Regions from separate parts of the Streptomyces sp. Root1310 genome, predicted to be linked through region 1. Evidence: riboswitches for the same ligand, from Rfam matches in the RefSeq annotation. Region 1 holds a riboswitch; each other region holds the start of a gene.

Evidence for each region. A riboswitch is a leader RNA that binds a small molecule or an ion and turns the genes downstream of it on or off. The one in region 1 is predicted to bind cyclic di-AMP.
Region 2: another riboswitch for cyclic di-AMP. It lies ahead of ASD48_RS33830 (M23 family metallopeptidase); the one in region 1 lies ahead of ASD48_RS07455 (transglycosylase family protein).
Region 3: another riboswitch for cyclic di-AMP. It lies ahead of ASD48_RS14250 (C40 family peptidase); the one in region 1 lies ahead of ASD48_RS07455 (transglycosylase family protein).
Region 4: another riboswitch for cyclic di-AMP. It lies ahead of ASD48_RS27160 (LysM peptidoglycan-binding domain-containing M23 family metallopeptidase); the one in region 1 lies ahead of ASD48_RS07455 (transglycosylase family protein).

What each region holds. Positions count from the first base shown of each region.
Region 1 is NZ_LMEQ01000001.1:1,731,246-1,736,915, forward strand. Features, by position in the region: gene eno (phosphopyruvate hydratase) at 1-99, opposite strand, end outside; gene ASD48_RS07455 (transglycosylase family protein) at 528-1,244, opposite strand; cyclic di-AMP (ydaO/yuaA leader) riboswitch at 1,248-1,434, opposite strand; gene ASD48_RS07460 (transglycosylase family protein) at 1,639-2,646, opposite strand; gene ASD48_RS07465 (cytochrome P450) at 2,852-4,147, opposite strand; gene ASD48_RS07470 (hypothetical protein) at 4,144-5,670, opposite strand, start outside.
Region 2 is NZ_LMEQ01000032.1:127,229-132,898, reverse strand. Features, by position in the region: gene ASD48_RS33845 (bifunctional GNAT family N-acetyltransferase/acetate--CoA ligase family protein) at 1-969, opposite strand, end outside; gene ASD48_RS33840 (HPr family phosphocarrier protein) at 1,147-1,428, shown strand; gene ASD48_RS33835 (GntR family transcriptional regulator) at 1,655-2,350, opposite strand; gene ASD48_RS33830 (M23 family metallopeptidase) at 2,539-3,282, opposite strand; cyclic di-AMP (ydaO/yuaA leader) riboswitch at 3,297-3,465, opposite strand; gene ASD48_RS33825 (pitrilysin family protein) at 3,685-5,073, opposite strand; gene ASD48_RS33820 (pitrilysin family protein) at 5,070-5,670, opposite strand, start outside.
Region 3 is NZ_LMEQ01000005.1:125,777-131,446, forward strand. Features, by position in the region: gene bioB (biotin synthase BioB) at 1-528, opposite strand, end outside; gene ASD48_RS14230 (8-amino-7-oxononanoate synthase) at 676-1,803, shown strand; gene ASD48_RS14235 (DUF397 domain-containing protein) at 1,850-2,092, opposite strand; gene ASD48_RS14240 (helix-turn-helix transcriptional regulator) at 2,102-2,962, opposite strand; gene ASD48_RS14245 (ATP-binding protein) at 3,176-3,658, shown strand; gene ASD48_RS14250 (C40 family peptidase) at 3,722-4,195, opposite strand; cyclic di-AMP (ydaO/yuaA leader) riboswitch at 4,199-4,410, opposite strand; gene ASD48_RS14255 (hypothetical protein) at 4,753-5,058, opposite strand; gene ASD48_RS14260 (ATP-dependent Clp protease proteolytic subunit) at 5,066-5,670, opposite strand, start outside.
Region 4 is NZ_LMEQ01000023.1:689,969-695,638, reverse strand. Features, by position in the region: gene ASD48_RS27165 (alpha-galactosidase) at 145-2,220, shown strand; cyclic di-AMP (ydaO/yuaA leader) riboswitch at 2,490-2,684, shown strand; gene ASD48_RS27160 (LysM peptidoglycan-binding domain-containing M23 family metallopeptidase) at 2,689-3,660, shown strand; gene ASD48_RS27155 (hypothetical protein) at 3,921-5,670, shown strand, end outside.

The sequences.
Region 1 (5,670 bases):
GCTGCCGTCGTCGAGGCCGACCTCGACCTCGACCGTGGGGTTGCCTCGGGAGTCCAGGATTTCCCGGGCTACGACGACGTCGATGGACGGCACGAGCATCTCCTTCTTGGGATGTGACGCTGGTTGTGCGGGGCCCAGGGGCCTTGATGAGCCCTTGCTGAGCCTTGCGACTAGAGCCTAACCGCCCCGGGACCGTCGGCAGCCGACCGACCGTCCCGTGGACAGACAGACGGTACCTATTGTTTCCGCCCGGAACAAAGGGGGTGGCCGAGAAAAGCCGACAGGAAGTGACGAACGGGCAAAGAGAAACCCCGCTCCGGTGCGTACGGGGGAACACGCACCGGAGCGGGGAGCCCGTGGGGACGGGGGGAGACCCTCACGAGGTCTTCAGTGTGCCGACCTCGGATATGAGGGCGCTGTGGCTTCTCTGGGGGCCAGGTGTCACTTCGGATGCCGCGTCACACAGGCACGGTGTCACGGCAGGCGCGGTGTCACGGCAGGCCGCAGTGTCACTTCAGCCCGCGATGTCACTTCAGGTGGAGCTGCTGGCCCGGGTAGATCAGGTCGGCGTCGGTGACGATGTCCTTGTTCAGCTCGAACAGCTTCGCCCAGCCGCCCTTGACCTTGTGCTTCTCGGCGATGGAGCTGAGGGTGTCGCCCTTGACGACCTTGTACTCGCCGTCACCCTTCTTGACCTTCTTGCCGGTCGGGGTGGTGACCGTCTTGGAGGCGGCCGGGCGGTCGGTGGAGCGGGAGGAGCTCTGCTCGTCGGTCGAGCGGCTGCTGGTGCTGCCGCTGTTCGACGAACCGGAGGAGCCGGAGGAGCTGGACGAGCCGGAGCCCGAGGAGTCGGCGCTCGAGCCGTTGTAGGCGGCGCCGGACAGGCCGGTGCCGCAGACCGGCCAGGCACCCTTGCCCTGACCCGCGAGGACCTTCTCGCCGATCGCTATCTGCTGGGACTTGGAGGCCTGGTCGGCGGTGGAGGCGTAGGCGGTGCCGCCGTACGCGGCCCAGGTGGACGCCGAGAACTGGAGACCGCCGTAGTAACCGTTGCCGGTGTTGATGGACCAGTTGCCGCCGGCCTCGCACTGGGCGACCGCGTCCCACTCGGAGGCGGTGGCGGCGGAGGCGTTGCCGGCCGCCATCAGCGGGGCGGCGATGGCGACGCCGGTGACGCCGGCGAGCGTGGCGACGCGGGTGGCCTTGGACGGACGGCGGTGCTTGCCCTTACCGGAAAACAGCATGGTGGATCCCCTCACCGACGCCTGCGAGGTGAGCTGTCGGGTTCGGGCCGTGTGAGTTGCCCGGCCACTTCCTCGCCCTTCGGAGCGCTGCTCCGTGGGAGGTGTGGCTTCACCCCGAGCCGTTCCGGTCAACCGACCGGCGCGGCACTTACCTTGGGTCCCCCGCTCCTGCCTACGGCGCTTGCGCGACGACTGTTCCCGGTTCGCCGCTGGCAGGATTCGGCGTTGCGACGGCCGGGGCTCGGGTTGCCGAGCGGCCTCGACCGTAGACACGCGATCGGCGGAATTTCAAAGACGATCAGGGCTTCTGAGACTCATCCCACACTTTCACCAAACCGGACATTCGGCGCGAAGCGTGACGTGAACTCCCGCTGTTTTTCTTGGGCTTTGCGCCCTATTCCACCCCTGTGTCGAGGGTCTGACCGGCGGCGATGTTGCTCGGGTCGACGCCGATGAGGTCCTGGTTCTCGGCGTAGAGGGCGCGCCATCCGCCGTCGATACCAAGGGAGTCGGCGATGGACGCGAGGGAGTCGCCCTCCTGGACGACATAGGTGGCCGCGGCGTGCCGGCCGGCGGAGGCGGTGGTGGTGCCGTCCGCGCCGGTGTCGGTCGCGCTCTTGGTCGCGGCCTCGTCCGCGGTGGCGCCGCGGTGCTTGCCCGAGCCGAGGGAGCCCGTGTCGACGAGGCTCCAAGAACCTTCGTCCTGGACGTATTTGTCCGAGTCGTCCGCACCCGGGGTCGCCGTGGGCGAGCTGTCGCCCGTCGAGCCGTCGCTCCGGCCGCCGGAACCGCCGGACGTCCCGGAGTCCTCCGCTGCGGCGGAGGAAGAGGACGAAGGGGAGGAAGCGGACGCCGAAGGCGAACCGGAGGAATCAGCGGACGAGTCGGACGAGTCGGACGAGGAGTCCTCGTCGGACGACGAGCCCGAGGATCCGGACAACCCCCTGGACAGGTCGGACAATCCGGAGGACCCGGATGAGTCGGACGAGTCGTCCGCCACGCCGGTGTCCACGTTCAGCGCGCCGTTCTCCTGGGTGAGCCCGGAGGTCAGCCCGCAGGTGCCCCACGCGCCGATCCCCTCGGCCGCGAGCACCTTCTGCGCGACGGCGATCTGCTGGCTGCGACTGGCCAGGTCGGGGCTGGTCGCGTAGTCGAGGCCGCCGTTCGCCTCCCAGTCCTTCTGGGTGAGGTTCAGGCCGCCGTACTCGCCACCGCCCTCGTCGGCGCTCCACGAGCCGCCGGTCTCGCACTGCGCCACCTTGTCCCACACCGTGCCGTCCGCCGCACTGGCGCCGGAGGCGGCGAGCAGCGGGATGGCGATGGCGGAGCCCGTCACTCCGGCCGCGACAAGGAGGGCCGGGGCCTGGCGGGGGCGACGGTGACGACCGTTCCCGGAGAGCATGCGAGGGGCCTTTCTCTGGACAGCACTGACCGGCGCGGCGGGTGGAACCGATGCGTCGCGCTGACGAGAGAACGTATCGGCAGACGATCACTTGTCACAAGTTAATGCCGCGCAGATCACGTGAAGATCACAGACTTGAGTGTCGGTCACCTTTGCTCCGCCGAACGGTCACACTCCGGCTGACATCCGATCAGATGCGGATCGGTTATGAGCCGGAATGCGCCGGAGTGAACTCGACCGGCAGAGTCCGCAGTCCGCGCATGATGAGCCCCCCGCGCCATCTCAACTCGGCCGGATCCACGCCCAGTCGGACATCGGGCAGCCGGGTGAGCAGGGTGGCCAGCGCGGTCTGGCCCTCCAGCCGGGCCAGCGGGGCTCCCAGGCAGTAGTGGATGCCGTGGCCGTAGCCGAGATGCTGGTTGTCACGGCGGGACAGGTCGAGGGTGTCGGGGTCCGAGAAGCGCGCCGGGTCACGGTCGGCGGCCGCCAGCACGACGAGCACCGGGTCGCCCGGCGCGATGTCCTGCCCGCCGATGCTCAGCGGCTCGGTCGCGAACCGCCAGGTGGCGAGTTCCACGGGGCCGTCGTAGCGCAGGAGTTCCTCGACTCCCGTTTCGAGCAGGCCGCGGTCCCCGTCGTCCTCGGTGAGCGACCGCTGGAGGCGTTCGCGCTGCTCGGAGTGGGTGAGGAGGGCGTACATGCCGTTGCCGATGAGATTGACGGTCGTCTCGAAGCCGGCGAACAGCAGGATGAAGGCCATGGCGGCGGCCTCGTTCTCGGTGAGGTGCTCGCCGTGGTCCGAGGCACGGATCAGACCCGAGATGAGGTCCTCGCCGGGAGCCGGGTCGGCGGGAAGCTCCGCGCGCTTGCGGTGGATGAGCTCCAGCAGATAGCCGCGCATCTTCTTCACCGACCGCGCGACACCGCCCCGCGGGCCCCCGCCGTGCCGGATCATCATCCCCGCCCAGTCGCGGAAGTCGTCCTGGTCCTCACGCGGGACGCCCAGCAGGTCGCAGATCGCGTAGATGGGGAGAGGGAAGGCGAAGTCGTGGATGAGATCGGCCTTCCCCTCGGCGGCGAACCGGTCGATGAGCTGGTCCGTCAGCTCCTGGACCCGGGGCGCGAACTCGGCGACCCGGCGCGGGGTGAAGGCCTTGCTCACGAGCCGTCGCAGCCGGGTGTGGTCCGGCGGGTCGATGTTGAGCAGATGCGTCATCAGCTCGGCCTTGCGCTCACCGGGGATGCCGGTCTTGCCCTTGGCGTGCGCCGGTTCGTCGTGGTGCGCCGGGTTCTTGGAGAGCCGCTGGTCGGCGAGGGCCTGTTTCGCGTCGGCGTACCGGGTGACCAGCCAGGCCTCGACCCCGCTGGGAAGAACGGTGCGATGCACGGGCGCGTGCTCGCGCAGCCAGGCGTAGGCGGGGTAGGGGTCGGTCGCGAACTCCCAGGTGAAGAGTTCGGGAGCGGTGCGGTCCGGATTGTCTGTGTCGGGCTGCTCGGTCACTCCCCGACCGTAGCGGTGTCCTCGCCGCGCTCCGCGAGGGCCTTCCGTGCGGCCGGGTGCCCCATGCCGGCGGCCTTGCGGTACCAGAGGACGGCTTCGCCGGGGTCGTCCTGCCTCTCGAGGAGCAGGGCGAGCCGGTAGGCGGCGTAGGCGTCGCCCCGGGCATGACCCTGCTCGTACCCCTGGCGGGCCTCTTCCGGGAACCCCTCCTTCTCCGCGACGACGGCCTGGTGCGTGGCGTCCAGCATGCCGTCACCGGCGAAGTAGTCGGCGGCTTCCTCCAGGCTCTGCCGCGGCTTGCGGATGTCGGCCAGCAAATCCGCGGCCCGCTCGTCGCCGTCGGCGGCGGCGCGGGCCAGCAGTACCTCGGCGGCTTCCTCCTCGTGACTCAACAGGAAGGACACGGCCGCGCTCCGGGCGACGGGGGCGTATCCCGCCATCTCGGCGTTGATGTAGTAGTCCATCGCCTCGCTGAGGTCGCCACGCCCGAGCAGCAGATCCCCCAGCAGGTGTGTCGCCGCCATGTCACGGCTGTCCGCGGCCGTGCGCAGCCACTGCTCGGCCAGCACCAGGTGCGCCTGCCCGACCAGCCGCGCCCGCGGGCCGTCGGGCTTCGCCGCCGCCTCCGCCGCCGCCGCCCGCAGATAAGGCAGCGCCTCCTCCGCCTCCCCCTGCCCGAGGAGCCGCTCGCCGACCTGTCCCGCCAGTTCCGTCTTCCCCGCGTCCACGGCCTTGCGCAGCCAGTCCAGCGCCGTCGCCTCGTTCTCGGAGAGCAGGCTCAGCATGTGCATCGCCCCGGCGTCGCCGTCCCGTGCCCTCGCCGAGAAGACGGCATGGGCGGTCGCCCGGACGTTCAGGTGCACCCCGGTGTCGTACTTCGTCCCCTCCAGCGCACAGCGCCAGACGGCCTCCGGGACCGCCCTCTCGGCCTCCTGCTGCGCGTCGGCGACCAGCGAGCCGTACGGCCGCCAGGTCTCCTCGCTCTCCCCCACCCGGAGCGGCGCTCCCGGAACCAGCATCCCGGTGACCCCGTGCAGCGGCTGGACGGCCCAGTCGACCGCTTCCTGGAACGACTCCGTGTCCGGGGGCTCCGCCGGCCGGCCCGCCCGGTGGCTCCGGCACGCCTCCTCCAGCAGCCGGCGGGGGATGTCCCCGGTGACGCCGCAGCGGGCGAGATCCGTCGCGGCCCGGATCAGCAGATGGCCGTACCGGTGGGGGCTGTTGGAGCGTCCGGACCGCTGCCACTGCGCCCGGAGTTCCGCGCCGATGGCCAGGTACTGGGTGACGCTGGTGGCGCCGCGCCGGTCGAGTGCCTCGCGGAGCCGGTCGTCGCGCAGGCCGGTCAGCCGCTCGACCTCCCGCTCGCTCCACCCCGATCTCACCCGCTCCGACCGTGCCAGCGTCATCAGGCGGGACGCGGTACCCCCTTCGAAGCGGTGCGTGTCGTAGGCGTCGTCGCCCATGGTGGCCACCACCGGGACCCCGAGCGCCTTCAGTTCGGCCAGCAGGCCCACCGTCAGGCC
Region 2 (5,670 bases), on a different contig from region 1:
CACGAGTTCGCGCTGGCGCTCCCGCCCGTCGGGACCGCTCTCGGCGTAGCCGGCGGAGAGGACCACGAGTCCCTGCACGCCGTGCTCGCCGCACTCGACGACGGCCTCGGGGACCTGCTCTGCGGGGACGGCGACGACCGCGAGGTCGACGGGCTCCGCAATGTCGCGCACCGAGCGGTGGGCGGGCACCCCGTCCAGTTCCTTCAGATCCTCGGGGAAGGCCTTGTTCACGGCGTACAGCCGCCCGGTGAAGCCCGCCTCGCGGAGGTTGCCGAGGACGCTGCGGCCGACGCCGCCGGGGCTGCGGCCGACGCCGACGACGGCCACGGAACCGGGCGCCAGCAGCCGCCCCACGGAGTGCGCCTCGGCGCGCTGTTCCCGCGCGCGCTGCACGGCGACTGAGCGCTCGGTGGGTTCGAGGCCGAACTCCAGGCGCACGACGCCGTCCTCGAAGCTGCGCTTCTGGGTGTACCCGGCGTCCGTGAACACCTTGATCATCTTGTTGTTGGCGGGGAGCACCTCGGCCGCGAAGCGGCGGATGCCCCGCTCGCGCGCCACGGCCGCGATGTGCTCGAGCAGCGCGGAGGCGACACCCCTGCCCTGGTGGGCGTCCTGGACGAGGAACGCGACCTCGGCCTCGTCGGCCGGGGCCGAGGCGGCCATGCCGTCGGCACCGATGCGGTCGTAGCGTACGGTGGCGATGAACTCGCCGCCGACCGTGGCCGCGAGTCCCACCCGGTCCACAAAGTCGTGGTGCGTGAAGCGGTGGACGTCCTTGTCGGACAGGCGCGGGTAGGGCGCGAAGAAGCGGTAGTACTTCGACTCGTCCGAAACCTGCTCGTAGAAGCTGACCAGGCGCTCGGCGTCATCGACGGTGATGGGGCGGATGCGCGCGGTGCCGCCGTCGCGCAGCACCACGTCGGCCTCCCAGTGGGCGGGGTACTCGTGCCGGTCCGACGCGCTCTGCATGGGGCCCAGAGTACGGCTCGCGTACGACAACGGCGCGAGGCAGTCTGTGGAGGACGCACGTCGGATCGAGGCCGCGATCCGACGACCACGTCGGGAAGAGACACACGACCCCTCCCTCACACGCTTCACGTGTGGAACACTGGTCTAGACAACCTGAACACTGAAGGGCAGCATCACATGGCTGAGCGCCGCGTCAACGTCGGCTGGGCCGAGGGCCTTCACGCCCGCCCCGCTTCCATCTTCGTCCGGGCCGCCACGGCCGCAGGTATCCCGGTGACGATCGCCAAGGCCGACGGCAACCCCGTCAACGCGGCCTCCATGCTGGCCGTTCTCGGCCTGGGCGCCCAGGGCGGCGAGGAGATCGTCCTCGCCTCCGAGGCCGACGGCGCGGACGCCGCTCTCGACCGCCTGGCGAAGCTGGTCGCCGAGGGTCTCGAGGAGCTCCCCGAGACCGTCTGAGCGCGCAGCCCCCTGCCGCCCGAACCGCCGCCGCACACGCGGAAGCGGTTGCGCGTCGCCGGGGCAGCTCAATTGACGGTGGCGGTGTTCGCCACTCCGAAGGTGTCGTCCTGCTAAACCCCGAAGGGCTCGTCCGAATTATCGGGCGAGCCCTTCGCATTTCCCGTCACGGGCAGCAGAAATAATCCCCCGCGAATTATCCCCCTCTTTGTATACGGCCCTCGTGTTAATGCCGCAGACCCGTCATGTTTACGGGAGGTTGCGAAGTCCTCACACGGTCGGCGCGCTCGGGACCGCCGGAAAAGCGCAGCCGGTGCGCGGCCGTCGCGCGCTCGGTGTGCAGCGCCGTGATCGCCCGCGCGCGCTCGCCGTCGCCGCGCGCCACCGCGTCCACGATCGCGCCGTGCTCCGCCCAGGACTCCACGGGGTTGCCCGGCGCCTCGACCGCGTACATCCAGGCGATCTTGTGGCGCAGCTGGGTGAGCATCGACGTCAGGGCATGGCTTCCGGAGGACTGGGCGAGCGTCTCGTGGAACCAGCCCCCCAGGGAGCGCAGATCCTCGCTGTTGCCCCGCCTGGCCCGCTCCTGGCCCAGCCGGACGAGGCCGCGCAGCACCTTCAGATGGGCCTCGGTGCGCCGCTGGGCGGCCCGGGAGGCGCCGAGCGGCTCCAGGAGCATGCGCATCTCCAGCAGGTCCGCGGCCTCCTGCTCGGTCGGCTCGGCGACGCACGCGCCCGCGTGCCGCCGTGTGACGACGAAGCCCTCCGCCTCCAGCGTGCGCAGCGCCTCTCGGACGGGGACGCGGGAAACGCCGTAGCGGCGGGCGAGGAGTTCCTCGGTGAGGCGGCTGCCGCGCTCGTAGACACCCGCGACGATGTCGTCCCGAATGGCCGTGCACACCGAGTGCGCCGGAATACGCATGACGGACCTCCGCCTTAATCCCCGTGAAACGTCGACGATTGACGTGTGTTCCGTGACTCTATTGCAATGAGCGGGGATTTCCGATGGCGGGCCGGAATCCAGGGATATTTTTTGGACAGCAGTGCCTCGAAAACGGCGAAAGCCCCGGCCGGGAGGGCCGGGGCAAGACGATCTGTCGCCGTGGGTCGTCAGACGTTCACGCCGTGGTTGCGGAGGTAGGCGACCGGGTCGATGTCCGAGCCGTACTCCGCGGTGGTGCGGGCCTCGAAGTGCAGATGCGCGCCGGTGACGTTGCCGGTGGCGCCGGACAGGGCGATCCGCTGGCCCGGGGTGACCTGCTGGCCCACCGACACCTCGATGGACGACAGGTGACCGTACTGGGTGTACGTCCCGTCGTTCATCTTGATGACGATCTGGTTGCCGTACGCCCCGCCCCAGCCGGCCTCGACGACGGTGCCCATGCCGACCGCGTGCACGGTGGTGCCGCTCGCCGCGTGGAAGTCGATGCCGGTGTGGCTGCCGGAGGACCACAGGGAGCTGCTGGCCTGGTAGCTGGTCGACACGTAGGAGCCGGTGATCGGCGAGACGAAGGTGTTGAGGCGCTTGCGCTCGGCCTCGCGGGCCGCACGCACGCGTGCCTCGCGCTCCTCCACGGCCTTCTTGGCGGCGGCCTGCCGGGCGGCCTCCTCGAAGGCCGCGTGCTTCTGCACGGCGACCTGGTCGTCGACCTGCTCCGCGACGGCCTCGGAGGCGGTGACGACGGGGATCAGCCCGGTCTGCTCGGGGCTGGGCTCGGCGGCGAGGGCCGGGGAGGCGGCGACGGTGGCCATCACGCCGGTGGTGGTGAGCGCCGCGACGCCCGCCGCGCGAGCGGTGGTCCGCTGCATCCGGCCGGGACGACGATGCTTGCCGGGCGCGCAGGTGAACGCCATGAAGTCGGGTGTGTCCTTTCCTTCCCTCTCGCCTACCGGGTTAGCTGACGGGTTCGGAGCAGGAAGGTCTCCTACGGACCCCCTCGCGTTCACGCGCGGGCGTCCGATTCACCCCAGGGACTTCACAAGTGGGTCCCCGGCTCCCCTGGCTCGCGCCGTACGGGGACTCGGCGATGACTGTCCGGTGCCGCGGCTGCGGCGCACTGCCTGACGAACAGTCCGGATGAAGCTAAGCGGCGCGGGTTTCAATCCTCAAACGGATCCCGGTTTTTGTAGCGCATCCCACAGGGCAGACGGGCAACCTCCGCATCAATTCGGACATACGGAGGCCCTGGTGACGCTCGGTCGACCAGGGCCCCCACACGCGCGTGCCGCCGCCTACTCCGCGGACACGGCCTTTGCCTACTCCGCGGGCACGACCTTCACTTCGCCGATGCCGAGGGCCTCGACCGGCTCCTTGATCTGGGCCGCGTCACCGACGAGGACGGTCACCAGGCGGTCCACCGGGAAGGCGTTCACGGCCGCCGCGGTGGCCTCCACCGTGCCGGTCGCGGCGAGCTGCTGGTACAGCGTGGCCTGGAAGTCGTCGGGCAGGTGCTGCTCGACCTGGTCCGCCAGCGTTCCGGCGACGGCCGCCGCGGTCTCGAACTTCAGCGGCGCCACACCGACCAGGTTCTGCACGGCGACGTCACGCTCGGCGTCGGTCAGCCCCTCGGCGGCGAGGGTGCGCAGCACCTTCCACAGGTCGTCCAGAGCGGGACCGGTGTTCGGGGTGTCGACGGAGCCGCTGATGGCGAGCATCGCGGCGCCCGAGCCGTCCGGGGCGGACCGCAGGACCTGCCCGAACGCGCGGACACCGTAGGTGTAGCCCTTCTCCTCGCGCAGGACGCGGTCCAGGCGGGAGGTGAGGGTGCCACCGAGGCAGTACGTGCCGAGCACCTGAGCGGGCCACACACGGTCGTGCCGGTCGGCGCCGATCCGGCCGATCAGCAGCTGCGTCTGGACGGCGCCGGGACGGTCCACGATGACGACCCGGCCGGCGTCGTCGGCGGTCACCGGCGGCACGGGCCGCGGCTGGGCCGAGGAGCCCGTCCAGGCGCCCAGGGTGTCGCCGAGGAGCGCCTCCAGGTCGACACCGGTGAGGTCGCCGACGACCACGGCGGTGGCCGTGGCGGGACGCACGTGCTTCTCGTGGAAGGCGCGTACGGCGGCGGAGTCGATCTTCTCGACCGTCTCCACGGTGCCCTGGCGCGGCCGCGACATCCGCGCGGTGGCCGGGAAGAGCTCCTTGGAGAGCTCCTTGGCGGCGCGCCGGGAGGGATTGGCCAGCTCGTGCGGGATCTCGTCCAGGCGGTTGCGGACGAGGCGCTCGACCTCGCTGTCGGCGAACGCGGGGGCCCTGAGGGCGTCGGCGATCAGACCGAGGCCCTTGGGCAGGCGCGAGGCCGGCACTTCGAGGCTCAGCCGGACACCGGGGTGGTCCGCGTGCGCGTCCAGAGTGGCGCCGCAGCGCTCCAGTTCGGCGGCGAACTCCTCGGCGGAGTGCTTGTCGGTGCCCTCGGAGAAGGCCCTCGCCATGATCGTGGCGACGCCGTCGAGGCCGGCCGGCTCGGCGTCCAGGGGCGCGTCGAGGAGGATCTCGACGGCGACGACCTGCTGGCCGGGACGGTGGCAGTGCAGCACGGTCAGGCCGTTGGCGAGAGCGGTGCGCTCGGGCGCCGGGAACGCCCACGGCTTGGCCTCGCCCGCCCGGGGCTGGGGGTGGAAGTCCATCGTGGCGAGCTCGGTCACCGGGCCGCCTCCTCGTTCTCGTCCTGGTCGGCGGGGGCTTCGGCGGCGGTCGGCTCGTAGACGAGCACCGCGCGGTTGTCGGGGCGCAGGCGGGCCTTGGCGACCTCCTGCACCTCCTCGGACGTCACGTCCAGCACGCGCTGCACGGCGGTCAGGGCGAGCTGCGGGTCGCCGAACAGGACGGCGTACCGGCACAGTTCGTCGGCGCGGCCGGCGACGGTGCCGAGCCGGTCGAGCCACTCGCGCTCCAACTGCGCCTGGGCCCGCTCCATTTCCTCGGCCGTGGGCCCCTCCTCGGCGAACCGGGCGAGCTCCTCGTCGATGGCGGCCTCGATGACGGGCACCTCGACGTCTCCGGACGTCTTGACGTCCAGCCAGCCCAGGGAGGGCGCTCCGGCGAGCCGCAGCAGGCCGAAGCCGGCCGCGACGGCCGTACGGTCCCGGCGCACCAGCCGGTTGTACAGCCGGGAGGACTCACCGCCGCCGAGGACGGTGAGCGCCAGGTCCACGGCGTCGCACGCGCGCGTGCCGTCCTCGGGCAGCCGGTAGGCGGCCATCAGCGCGCGGGCCGGCACCTCCTCCTCGACGATCTCGCGC
Region 3 (5,670 bases), on a different contig from region 1:
CCCGTACGTGCTCTCGGACGTGTTCAGGTTGTGGTTGTAGGCGTCGGCGCCCGCCTCGCGCAGCCGTTCGGCCTGGCCGTCGGAGAGCAGGCCGAGACAGGCGCAGACCTCGACGCCCTCGTTCTGGTCCTTGATCGCCTTGATGGTGCCGGCGACCCGGTCGACGTCACGGTCCGTCGGACCACGCCCGGACGCCACCAGGCAGACCCGCTTGGCGCCGCCCGCCAGCCCGGCCGCCGCCGCCTGCGAGGCCTCTTCCGGCTTGAGCCAGGTGTACTTCAGGATCCCGGCCGTGGAGCCGAGTCGCTGGGAGCAGTAGGAGCAGTCCTCGGGGCACAGCCCCGACTTGAGGTTGACGAGGTAGTTGAGTTTCACCCGTCGCCCGAACCACTGCCGGCGCACCCGGCCGGCCGCGGCCACCACGTCCAGCACGTCGTCGTCGGAAGTGGCCAGCACGGCCAACGCTTCCTCGCGGGTCGGCAGCTCGCGCCGAAGCCCCTTGTCCACCAGCGTGTTCAGCAGGTCCATGAGAGCCGATCCTGTCCTACGCACCCGCTCCGGGCCAAGGTAGGGATCGCACAACACACCGGGTTCGACGTGTGGGTATTGCCACACCGTGGGTGGGCGGTCGGGCCGCTAGTGTCTGTCCGCTACCTACAAAAGCCCGGAGGACCCATGGCGTTCGGCTGGATCGACGAGCAGGCGGAGCTGCGGCGCCGGGCCGGACTCGTACGGACACTGCGGCCCCGCCCCGCCGACTCGCCGCTCCTGGACCTGGCGAGCAACGACTACCTGGGCCTGGCCCGCCATCCCGAGGTCACGGAGGGGGCCGCGGCGGCCGCCAGGACCTGGGGCGGCGGTGCCACCGGTTCCCGGCTCGTCACGGGCACCACCGAGCTGCACGGCGAGCTGGAGCGGGAGCTCGCCGAGCACTGCGGCTTCGAGGCCGCCCTCGTCTTCTCCTCCGGATACGCCGCCAACCTGGCCGCGGTCACCGCGCTGGCCCCGCACGGGTCGCTCATCGTCTCCGACGCGGGCAACCACGCCTCGCTCATCGACGGCTGCCGGCTGGCCCGCGGCACCACGCAGGTCGTGGGGCACGCCGATCCGGACGCGGTGCGCAAGGCGCTCGGCACACACGACGGCCCGGCCGTGGCCGTCTCCGACACGGTCTTCTCGGTCGACGGCGACGCCGCCCCGCTGGCCGCGCTGGCGGCCGCCTGCCGGGAGCACGGCGCCGGACTGGTCGTCGACGACGCCCATGGGCTCGGTGTACTGGGGGACGGCGGCCGGGGCGCTCCGTACGCGTCCGGTCTGGCGGGTGCCGACGACGTCGTCGTCACGGTCACGCTGTCCAAGTCGCTGGGCAGCCAGGGCGGCGCGGTGCTGGGTCCCGCGCGGGTGATCGAGCATCTGGTGAACGCGGCCCGGACCTTCATCTTCGACACGGGCCTCGCCCCGGCGGCGGCGGGGGCGGCGCTGGCCGCCCTCAGGCTGCTGCGCCGGGAGCCGCAGCGCGCGGCACGCGCGCGTGCGGTGGCGGGCGAGCTGCACGCGCGCCTGACGGCCGCGGGTCTGGCGGCGGTGCGTCCGGACGCCGCGGTCGTCTCCGTGCGTGCGCCGTCCCCGGAGGGGGCGCTGCGCTGGGCGGCGGACTGCCGGTCGGCAGGCCTGGCCGTGGGCTGCTTCCGTCCTCCCTCCGTGCCCGACGGCATCTCACGCCTCAGGCTGACCGCGCGTGCGGACCTCTCCGGGGCCGAGCTGGAACGCGCTGTACGGGTGATCGGCGAAACACGACCATGAGTCGGCGTGACACGGCCGTGGACCGCCTCTGACTACTGCGGTGCGGTCAGCGGACCCGTGAAAAGACGGCCGTGAAGCCCGACCAGCTCTCGGGGGAGAAGAGCAGAGCGGGTCCGGCCGGGTCCTTGGAGTCGCGGACGGCGAGCAGACCGGCCCAGGGGCCGGAGGTCGGCCGGGCCGTCTCCACACAGTTGTTCGCTCCCGTGCTGTAGCTGCTGCGCAGCCATCGCACATCGGGGAGACGGTCGGGATCGGTACTGGAAGGTACGTTCCGCGGTGGTGCGGACATGGTGCCTCCTTACGCGCCGTCGGCTATCGCGGCGATGTAATCCGATGAGTCCCCGGGCGAAAGGGCGTGCGCCCGAAGGGCGTTGAAGGCCTCGGTGTAGGCCTGGAGGTCTTCTTTCCGTTCGAGATAGAGGCTACTCGTCAAGTGGTCGAGAACGACAACATCCAGATCAGAAGTGCGCGAAAATGAGAAGATAACGAAAGGGCCGGTTACCCCGATATGCGCTCCGGCGGCGAACGGCAGCACCTGGAGCCGAACTTGGGGCAATCGGGCGGCTTCCACGAGCCGGCCGAGCTGTCGCGCCATCACCTCGGGCCCGCCCACCTCCCGTCGCAGCACCGCCTCGTCGAGCACCGCGCACAGTTCCAGCGGCGGCTGCGCACGCAGCACGTCCTGGCGGGCCAGCCGCACCTCCACCAGGGTGTCGAGCTGGTCCTCGGCGCCGCCGTCCACGGATGCCCTGGTCACCGCCCGCGCGTACTCGGGCGTCTGCAGCAGCCCCGGTACCACTGTCGTCTCCAGGGTGCGCATCGCGCTCGCCTGTGACTCCAGACTGATGAAGTCCCGGTAGGTGGGCGGCAGCACCCCGCGGTAGGCGTGCCACCAGTGGTCCCGGCCGCCACTGCCGTCGTCGCCCGCCAACGCCAGCATCAGCTCCCGCAGTTGCGGATCCTCGACGCCATAGGCGTCGAGAAGTAACCGCACATCGGCCGGTTTCGATCCACTGATGCCGGTCTCGATGCGGCTCACCTTGGACTGGTGCCAGCCCACGAGCCGGGCCGCCTCACCACTGGTGAGACCCGCCTGGGCGCGCAGATTGCGCAGTTCGGCGCCCAGCTTCCGGCGGCGCACCGCGGGACCGTGCTGCATGGGCTCCTCCTTACTCCTATCGGGCCGACCAAATACGCTCTGCCGTCGCAGAGTTCACCGCATCGGGCGACAGATATATGCATATCTTGGTGGATCCCACCCGTGACCGGCGCGGTAATGGCAGTCTGGCGGAGAAGCACCAGTCCGGGACCGTACTCGAACCATCCGCACCGTGTCGGGCTCCCGGTCCCGTGGGAAAGGGTCGACGTCGCCATGGCAGATCACCTGGAAGCATCCGTCACTCTGCCGAGCGATCCCGCCTCGGTCTACGCGGCTCGCGTATTCGTGGCCGGCGCTCTCGGGGAATGGGGCCTGCCGGCGGACGCGGAGATGGCCGACGCCGTCCGGCTGATCGTCTCGGAACTCGCCACCAACGCCGTACAGCACACCTTCGGGCAGTCACCCACCTTCACGGTGGACCTGGTCCTCGACCGTGACGAACACCTGCGCGTCGGGGTCACCGACAGCCACCCGCGCTTCCCGAAACGACTGCCGGCCGCCGTCCAGCAGGACAACGGCCGAGGGATGGTGATCATTCGATGGCTGACCGCGGAGTGCGGCGGCAGGCTGAGAGTGCGGCCCACCCGGGAGGGGGGCAAGACGGTCACCGTCGAGCTCCCGTGGGCCGTCCCGGCGGCGGAGCCGGTGGCCGGTGCCCTGACGGCCCCGGCGGAGGGAGAGCTCCCGGGGCGGTGAAGGCGCGTCAGGACGCCCCCACCACCCCGGGAAACCGGCCCGTGACCCGGGCAGGCCCAGGCCCTAGCGGACCCGCCCGTACCAGACGCTCTTGGTCCAGATCTTCTGGAGCTTCACCACGTCGCCGGTCTTAGGCGAGTGCCAGATCTTGCCCTTACCCGCGTAGATCCCGACGTGGTAGACGTTCGACCCCGAGTGGAAGAACACGAGGTCGCCTGCCTTACGGCTCGACGCCTTGATGTGCTTCGTCTTGTTGTACTGCTGGGACGCCGTCCGGGGCAGGCTCTTGCCCGCCTTCTTGAACGAGTACAGCGTGAGCCCGGAGCAGTCGAACCTCTTCGGTCCGGTGGCCCCGTACTTGTAGGGGGCACCCTTCTTGGAGGCCGCGATCTGGAGCGCCTTCGTCGCCGGTGTGGCGGCCGCGGCGTCGGGGGCGAGCCCCGGGACCACGACCGAGCCGCCGACGGCGGCGATGGCGAAAGCCGAGGCCGTACCGGCCCGGGCCATGAGCGACGGGACACGATTGAGCGCAGTCATGCGCAACCCTTCGTCAGCCGCCTGTGAAGGATGACCTGTCGGATTCGGGCTGGCGAAGTTGCCCGGCCGCTGCTGCGGCTTCACCCCAAGGGCTGCTCGGCCCGGCCATGGCGTGACCGTTCCGGCGACCCGTCGTGCCTGGGTCCTCCACTCCTGCCGATGCACTCCTGTCGACCGGTCATCCGGGCGGCGGCAGGACTCGGCGTCCGCCCGGACCGCCCCGCCGCTTGTGGCGGGGGCTTGTCGTCAGTCAGGGATCTTGGCTCACCGATGTCCGAAAATCCCAACGGAACCGGGGATTTGTGGGGTTACTCACCACTCACCCGTTCGGGTGGACACCCTGATGGGCGATCAGGTGTCAAGGCACCTCAGGGGCTCCCACCAGCGGTGGAGCCCGTTATTCCGCCCGAAGAGCGCCCTTTTGCGCAACCGCAAGGGGGTCGGGGGAACAGTAGACGCTCCGCTGAACGGGGGTACCTCTTCTGGGCCGTTTCAACTCCGGTCCGGTCGTCACGTCCTGAGCGCGAGGGGTCCGGACCGGAGGTGGATCCGGCGGGTCAACTGTCGGAGAGCGGGGGCAGCGTGACCCGCCCGGTGCGGCGCTCGCCGTCCAGGACGCGCAGCGCCCGCGCGAGCGTCGGCGCGTGCAGCTCGCTCTCGCCCCGCTGGTGCATCCGCGCCAGCGCGTCGCGCAGCGCGGTCGCCTTGGTCACCAGGGCCTGGGCGGCGCGCAGTCCGCGATAGGTGTCGCCGTGATGGGCGGGGTTGATCCGGCCGAGCAGGTCGACCACGTCGAGGTAACCGTCGATCAGCTCGGCCTCCGCGCGGGTCAGCGCGGGCAGCGGCGGCAGCTCGGGCACCATCGGCCGCTCACCTCCCGCCGGGCGCGCCGGCCGAGGCCTTGCGGCTGGGGATGATCCCGTCCACCAGGCCGTACTCCAGGGCCTCCTGGGCGGTGAGGAACCTGTCCCGCTCGATGTCCGCGGTCACCTGCTCCGGCGTCCGCCCGGTGTGCCGTACGAGCATCTCCTCCAGGCTCGCGCGGACGCGGGCCAGCTCCTCGGCCTGGATCGCCAGGTCACTCGCCTGTCCCTGGACGGGCTCGGGCAGGGACGGCTGGCGGATCGTCATCCGCGCGCCCGGCAGGGCGTAGCGCTTGCCCGGCGTGCCCGCCGCCAGCAGCACCGCCGCGGACGAACCCGCCTGGCCCAGGCAGGTGGTCTCCACGTCACAGGTGACGTACCGGATCGTGTCGTAGAGGGCCGTCATCGCGCTGAAGGAGCCGCCGGGGGAGTTGATGTACAGCGCGATGTCCCGGTCCGGGTCCTTGTGTTCGAGGTACATGAACTGGGCCATCACGTCGTTCGCCGAGATGTCGTCGACCGGCGTCCCCAGGAAGACGATCCGCTCCTCCAGCAGCTTCGAGTACGGATCCGTCGTCCGGTGTCCGTAGCTGGTGCGCTCGGTGAACTCGG
Region 4 (5,670 bases), on a different contig from region 1:
TTCCCCGGGCAACGGGTTGTCCACAGGGCGGTACTCCGGACGTCCGCCCAGGTGAAGAGTTGTCCACGGAAAGTTGCCCGGCAGGCCGACCGCATTCGATGATGTTGGTGCTTGATCGCACCTGTTCGAATTAGTGGGGGTTTGATGCCCGAGATCGCCGACAACGGCCGTACCTGGCTCCTTTCGGGGCCGACGAGCAGCTATGCCCTCCACCTCACCGAGGCCGACGAGCTGGTCCACCTGCACTGGGGCCCGGGCATCGCGCTCGCGGACGCCGAGGCGCTCGCCGCCCTCCCGCCGTCGGAGCGGGGGGCGTCCTTCGAGTCCCCGCTCGACGGCCGGGAGGAGTACCCGGTCGAGGGCGGCCCCCGCTTCGTCCGGCCCGCCCTGTCGGTGCGCACCGACAGGCGGCGCGGCACCGAGTGGTCCTACGAGGGCTTCGAGGCCGACGCCGACGGGCTGCGGCTGCGGCTGCGGGACGCCGGGCTGGCCGTCACCCTGCACTACCGGATGCGCGGCGACGTCGTCGAGCGCTGGACGACCCTGCGCAACGACGGTGAGCGGGCGCTGGAGCTGCTGCGCGCCGACTCGGCCACCTGGACCCTGCCCGAGCGCGACGACTGGCGGCTGTCGCAGCTGCACGGCCGCTGGGCCGCCGAGTCCCGGCTCACCCGGTCCCCTCTCACCTACGGCGAGCAGGTCATCGGCAGCCGGCGCGGCCACACCGGGCACCAGCACCTGCCCTGGGTCGCCCTGGACACCGACGCGACCGAGGAGCGCGGCGAGGTCTACGGCTGTGCCCTCGGCTGGTCGGGCACCTGGCGGATCGCCGTCGCCCAACTTCCGGACGCGCGCGTGCAGATCACCGGGGGCGCCGGATACGACGACTCGGGGCTGCTGCGGCTGGCCGCGGGGGAGTCCTTCACCACGCCCGTCTTCGCCGGCCTGTGGAGCGACGCCGGCTTCGGCGGAGCGAGCCGCGCCTGGCACGCCTACCAGCGCGCGTACGTCGTCCCGGACGCCGGACGGGACCGGCCGGTGCTGTTCAACTCCTGGGAGGCCACCTACTTCGACATCTCCGAGGAGCAGCAGGGCGCACTCGCCCGGCGGGCCGCCGCGATCGGCGTGGAGCTCTTCGTCGTCGACGACGGCTGGTTCGGGGCGCGCACCGGCGACCACGCCGGGCTCGGCGACTGGCAGCCCAACCCCGACCGCTTCCCGAACGGGCTGAAGCCCCTCGCCGACCAGGTGCACGACCTCGGTATGCAGTTCGGCATCTGGGTCGAGCCCGAGATGGTCAACCCGGACAGCGAGCTGTACCGGGCGCACCCCGACTGGGTGCAGTTCCAATCCGGACGAAAGCGGACGGAGTTCCGCAATCAGCTCGTGCTGAACCTCGCGCGCGAGGACGTCCAGGAGTACCTCTGGCAACAGCTCCACGCGCTCCTGTCCAGCGCGCCCGTCGACTATGTGAAGTGGGACTTCAACCGCTGCTTCACCGACGCCGGCTGGCCGGACGACCCCTACCCGCAGCGCCTCTGGGTCGACCACGTACGGGCCCTGTACGCGCTCCTGGACCGGCTGCGGGAGGCCCACCCCGGGGTCGCCTTCGAGTCCTGCTCCGGCGGCGGCGGGCGCATCGACCTCGGGATCATGAGCCGCACCGACCAGGTGTGGACCTCCGACAACACCGATCCGCTCGACCGGCTCGACATCCAGCACGGCTTCAGTCAGATCCACCCGGCCCGGGTGATGGCGGCATGGGTCACCGACAGTCCCAACGCCCAGCTCAACGGCAGGGTCAGCTCGCTGCGCTTCCGGTTCGTCAGCGCCATGGCCGGCGTGCTCGGCGTCGGCGGTGACCTCTCCGAGTGGGGCGAGGAGGAGCTCGCCGAGGCGCGTCGATGGGTGGACCTCTACAAGGAGATCCGGCCGCTCGTCCAGCAGGGCGACCTCTACCGGCTGCGGCCCCCGGCGGGCGGCCTGAGCGCCGTCCAGTACGTGCGCGGTGACGAGAGTGTCGTCCTCGCCTGGCTCCAGGCGCAGCGGTTCGGCGAACCCGTCCCGGCGCTGCGGCTGCGCGGACTCGACCCGACGGCATCGTACGAATGCCGTGAAACGGGCGAAGTTCACCGAGGGGCGGTATTGGTCCATCACGGACTGCGCACCGGACTCCGGGGGGACCTTGATGCGACAGTTATCCGACTGCGTCGCATCTGAGGTTTCTGTCCGAATTGAAGCCTTAATTCCAACTCGCTCTGGAATAAAGGAACCTGGAGAGCTGTCACGTGAGGAGCGTCATATCCGTGACCGTACGTCGCCCGTCATGTTCACGTAATTCGTAGGCGTTTCCAGGGTGCTTGGCGATAAAGGGACCCCTTGTCTCACGCAGTGTGACCGGGGATTCCCACAGGGGATCAAGAGATGGGCGTGAGCGGCACAACCTCTGCTTGTCCCTGTGCGTCCCGGTCGCTTACGTTCCACACCAATCCGGACGGACGCCGAATCCTGCCACCGCCCGGAGCCCGCACACTCACCCGTATCTGGCAGGAGCGGGGGACCCACAGGTACAACCGCCTGTTCCGGTCTCCGGAAGAGGCTTTGGGGTAAAGCCGCGCCTCGGCGCGGCCGGGCATCTCCAGTCCGCACCCGACAGCTCACCTCGCAGGCGCCGGAGAGGAATTCGCCATGCCCGCGAAGGGTAAGCACCGCCGTCCGAAGACCCAGCGCTTCACTCGTTCCATCGCCGTCGCCGGAACGGGCGGCGCCGCGCTCGCCCTTCCGCTCATAGGTGCCGCCGGCGCTCACGCGGCCCCCGCCCAGTCCGTCGCGCAGTCGGCTTCCCAGGCCGTTCCGGAAAAGGCCGTGCAGTCCGTGCCGGTGGCGCAGAAGACGGCCACCGCCACGACGGCCAAGTCCTACACCGTGCGGTCCGGCGACTATCTGTCGAAGATCGCCGACGAGCAGAACGTCAGCGGTGGCTGGCAGAAGCTGTACCAGGACAACCGTCGGGCCGTGGGCAGCGACCCGTCGCTGATCCACCCGGGACTGAAGCTCTCGATCGGCAAGAAGGCCGCGAGCACCGGTTCGTCGTCCGGCTCGTCGTCCGGTTCCTCCTCGTCCTCCCCGTCGAAGTCGAAGGCGTCCGGAACCAAGTCGTCGTCCTCTTCCTCCCCTTCCTCTTCTTCGTCCGGTTCGTCCTCCTCGAAGGCGGTCACCCAGGCCGCCGAGAGCGGCACCGGCACCTCCAGCGGGTACACGCTGCCGGTGGCGGGCGCCACCGTCGGCACCGCTTACCACACGGCCGGCAGCATGTGGTCCAGCGGCTACCACACCGGCACCGACTTCGTCGTCCCGACCGGTACCTCCCTCAAGGCCGTGGGCGCGGGCACCGTCGTCTCCGCGGGCTGGGGCGGCGCGTACGGCAACCAGGTCGTCATCAGGCTCGCCGACGGCTACTACGCCCAGTACGCCCACCTGTCCCAGCTCTCCGTCTCGGCCGGCCAGACCGTGACCGCGGGCCAGCAGCTCGGCCTCTCCGGTGCCACCGGCAACGTGACCGGCCCGCACCTGCACTTCGAGATCCGCACCACGCCGGACTACGGCTCCGACGTGGACCCGATCGCCTACCTCCGCTCGCACGGCGTCTCGATCGGCTGACCCCGCCGACTCCGACGACCTCCCGCCTGACACGCGGCCGAAGGCCGGACCCCGATCCCCGGGTCCGGCCTTCGGCTTGTCCGGGAACGGCACGGCACGGCACGGTCGGCCGGGCGGGCGGTGTCGGACTTTGCGCGTTCATGATCGTTTCATTGCGTTCTTGTGGCAGCCCTTCTTGCCCCGTCGACAGGCGGGTCAGAGTGGGGACACAGTGATCTCCGTCAGCGAGCAAGCGCTTTCTATCGCTCTTCGGAGGTCCTGTGTCCGGCGTCGACCGACGCATCGTCATCAAGGGCGCCGCCGCCGCGGCCGCCGTCACCGCCGTCAGCCTGCTGGCCGGACTCGTCTCCGCGCCCGCCGGGCACGCAGCCGGGATCCCGCGCCGGATCGTCGAGAACCTCGACCGCGGCCTGGTCGCCACTCCGTCCGGCGAGGGGACCTTCCTCAGCTGGCGGCTGCTCGGCACCGAATACGCGCGCTACGGCGACACCCTCGCCTTCAACGTCTACAAGAACGGCCGCCGCCTCAACCGGGAGCCGGTGCGGAAATCGACGACCTATCAGGACAGCACCCGGGGGACGGGGACCTATACCGTCCGCGCCGTCGTGGCCGGGCACGAGCAGCGGCCGAGTCCGGCGGCGCTGCGCTTCACCGACGGCTACGCCGAGATCCCGCTGGCCGACGCCGACGGGTACACCGTCCAGCACGCCTGGCCGGGCGACCTCGACGGCGACGGACGCTACGAGCTCGTCGTCAGCCGGCTGTCGGGGACCCGTGACAGGCCCGACCTGCTGGAGGCCTACACGCTCACCGGTGAGCGCCTGTGGCGGGTCGACCTCGGCCCCGGCTCCTACACCCAGGTCGGCGGGAACGGCGCCAACGACCCGGCGCCCGCCGCGATCAGCGGTTCCACCGCGATCGGCGGCTATCGCAACGACGACAACGTCACCGTCTACGACCTCGACGCCGACGGCCGCGCCGAGGTGCTGGCGCACACCGCCGCCGGGACCACCTTCGCCGACGGGGCACAGGTCACCGCCGCCTCGCCCGCGAACCAGTTCGTGTCGGTGATCGACGGCGCGACCGGCACCGAGCGGACCCGGCAGCCCGTCCCCGACGACTTCACGGCCGACGGCCCGTCCGGCGGCCACTTCGGCGTCGCCTACCTCGACGGCGTGCATCCCAGCCTGGTCACCAAGCTGGTCACCCGCGTCGGAGCCAAGCGCGGCTCGTTCCGGGTCCTCTTCCAGACCTGGGACTTCAACGGCACTGATCTCGAACGCCGTTGGAAGTACGTCGTGGACCCGACGACCGGCGCTACCAGCTTCCACCAGATCCGGACCGTCGACGTCGACGGGGACGGCAGGGACGAGATCGCCGACGGCAACTACGTGGTGAACAGCGACGGCACGCTGCGCTACGTCGTCGACGGCGCCATCCACGGCGACCGCTTCGACATCGCGGACCTCGACCCCGACCGGCCCGGCCTGGAGGGCTTCGCCATCCAGCAGTCCGAGCTGGGCATCGTCTCCGCCTTCCCCTGGTACTACTACGACGCCGCCACCGGCGAGCGGCTGGTCACCGGCTCGCACCCGACGAGCCCGGTGAGCGACGCGGACCTCGACACCGGCCGCGGGAACGCCGCGGACATCGATCCCGGCCACCGGGGCTACGAGTACTGGACGTCCACCGCCGACGTGACCCGGCCCGGCGCGGGCGTGTTCAACGTCCAGGACGGCAAGGTCTCCACCACCACCCCGAGCGTCAACTTCCGTATCTGGTGGGACGGTGACAAGGCGTCAGAGCTGCTCGACTTCACCCGCGTCGAGAAGTGGGACCCGGCGACGGAGAGCAGCGCGACGGTCTTCGACCCGGCCGGCGTCGTCTCCGGCGCCCGCAACGCCACCCCGTTCTACGGCGATCTCGTCGGCGACTGGCGCGAGGAGATCCTCGCGGAGACCGCCGACCACACCGCCCTGCGCCTCTACACCAGCACCGTGCCGACCGGCA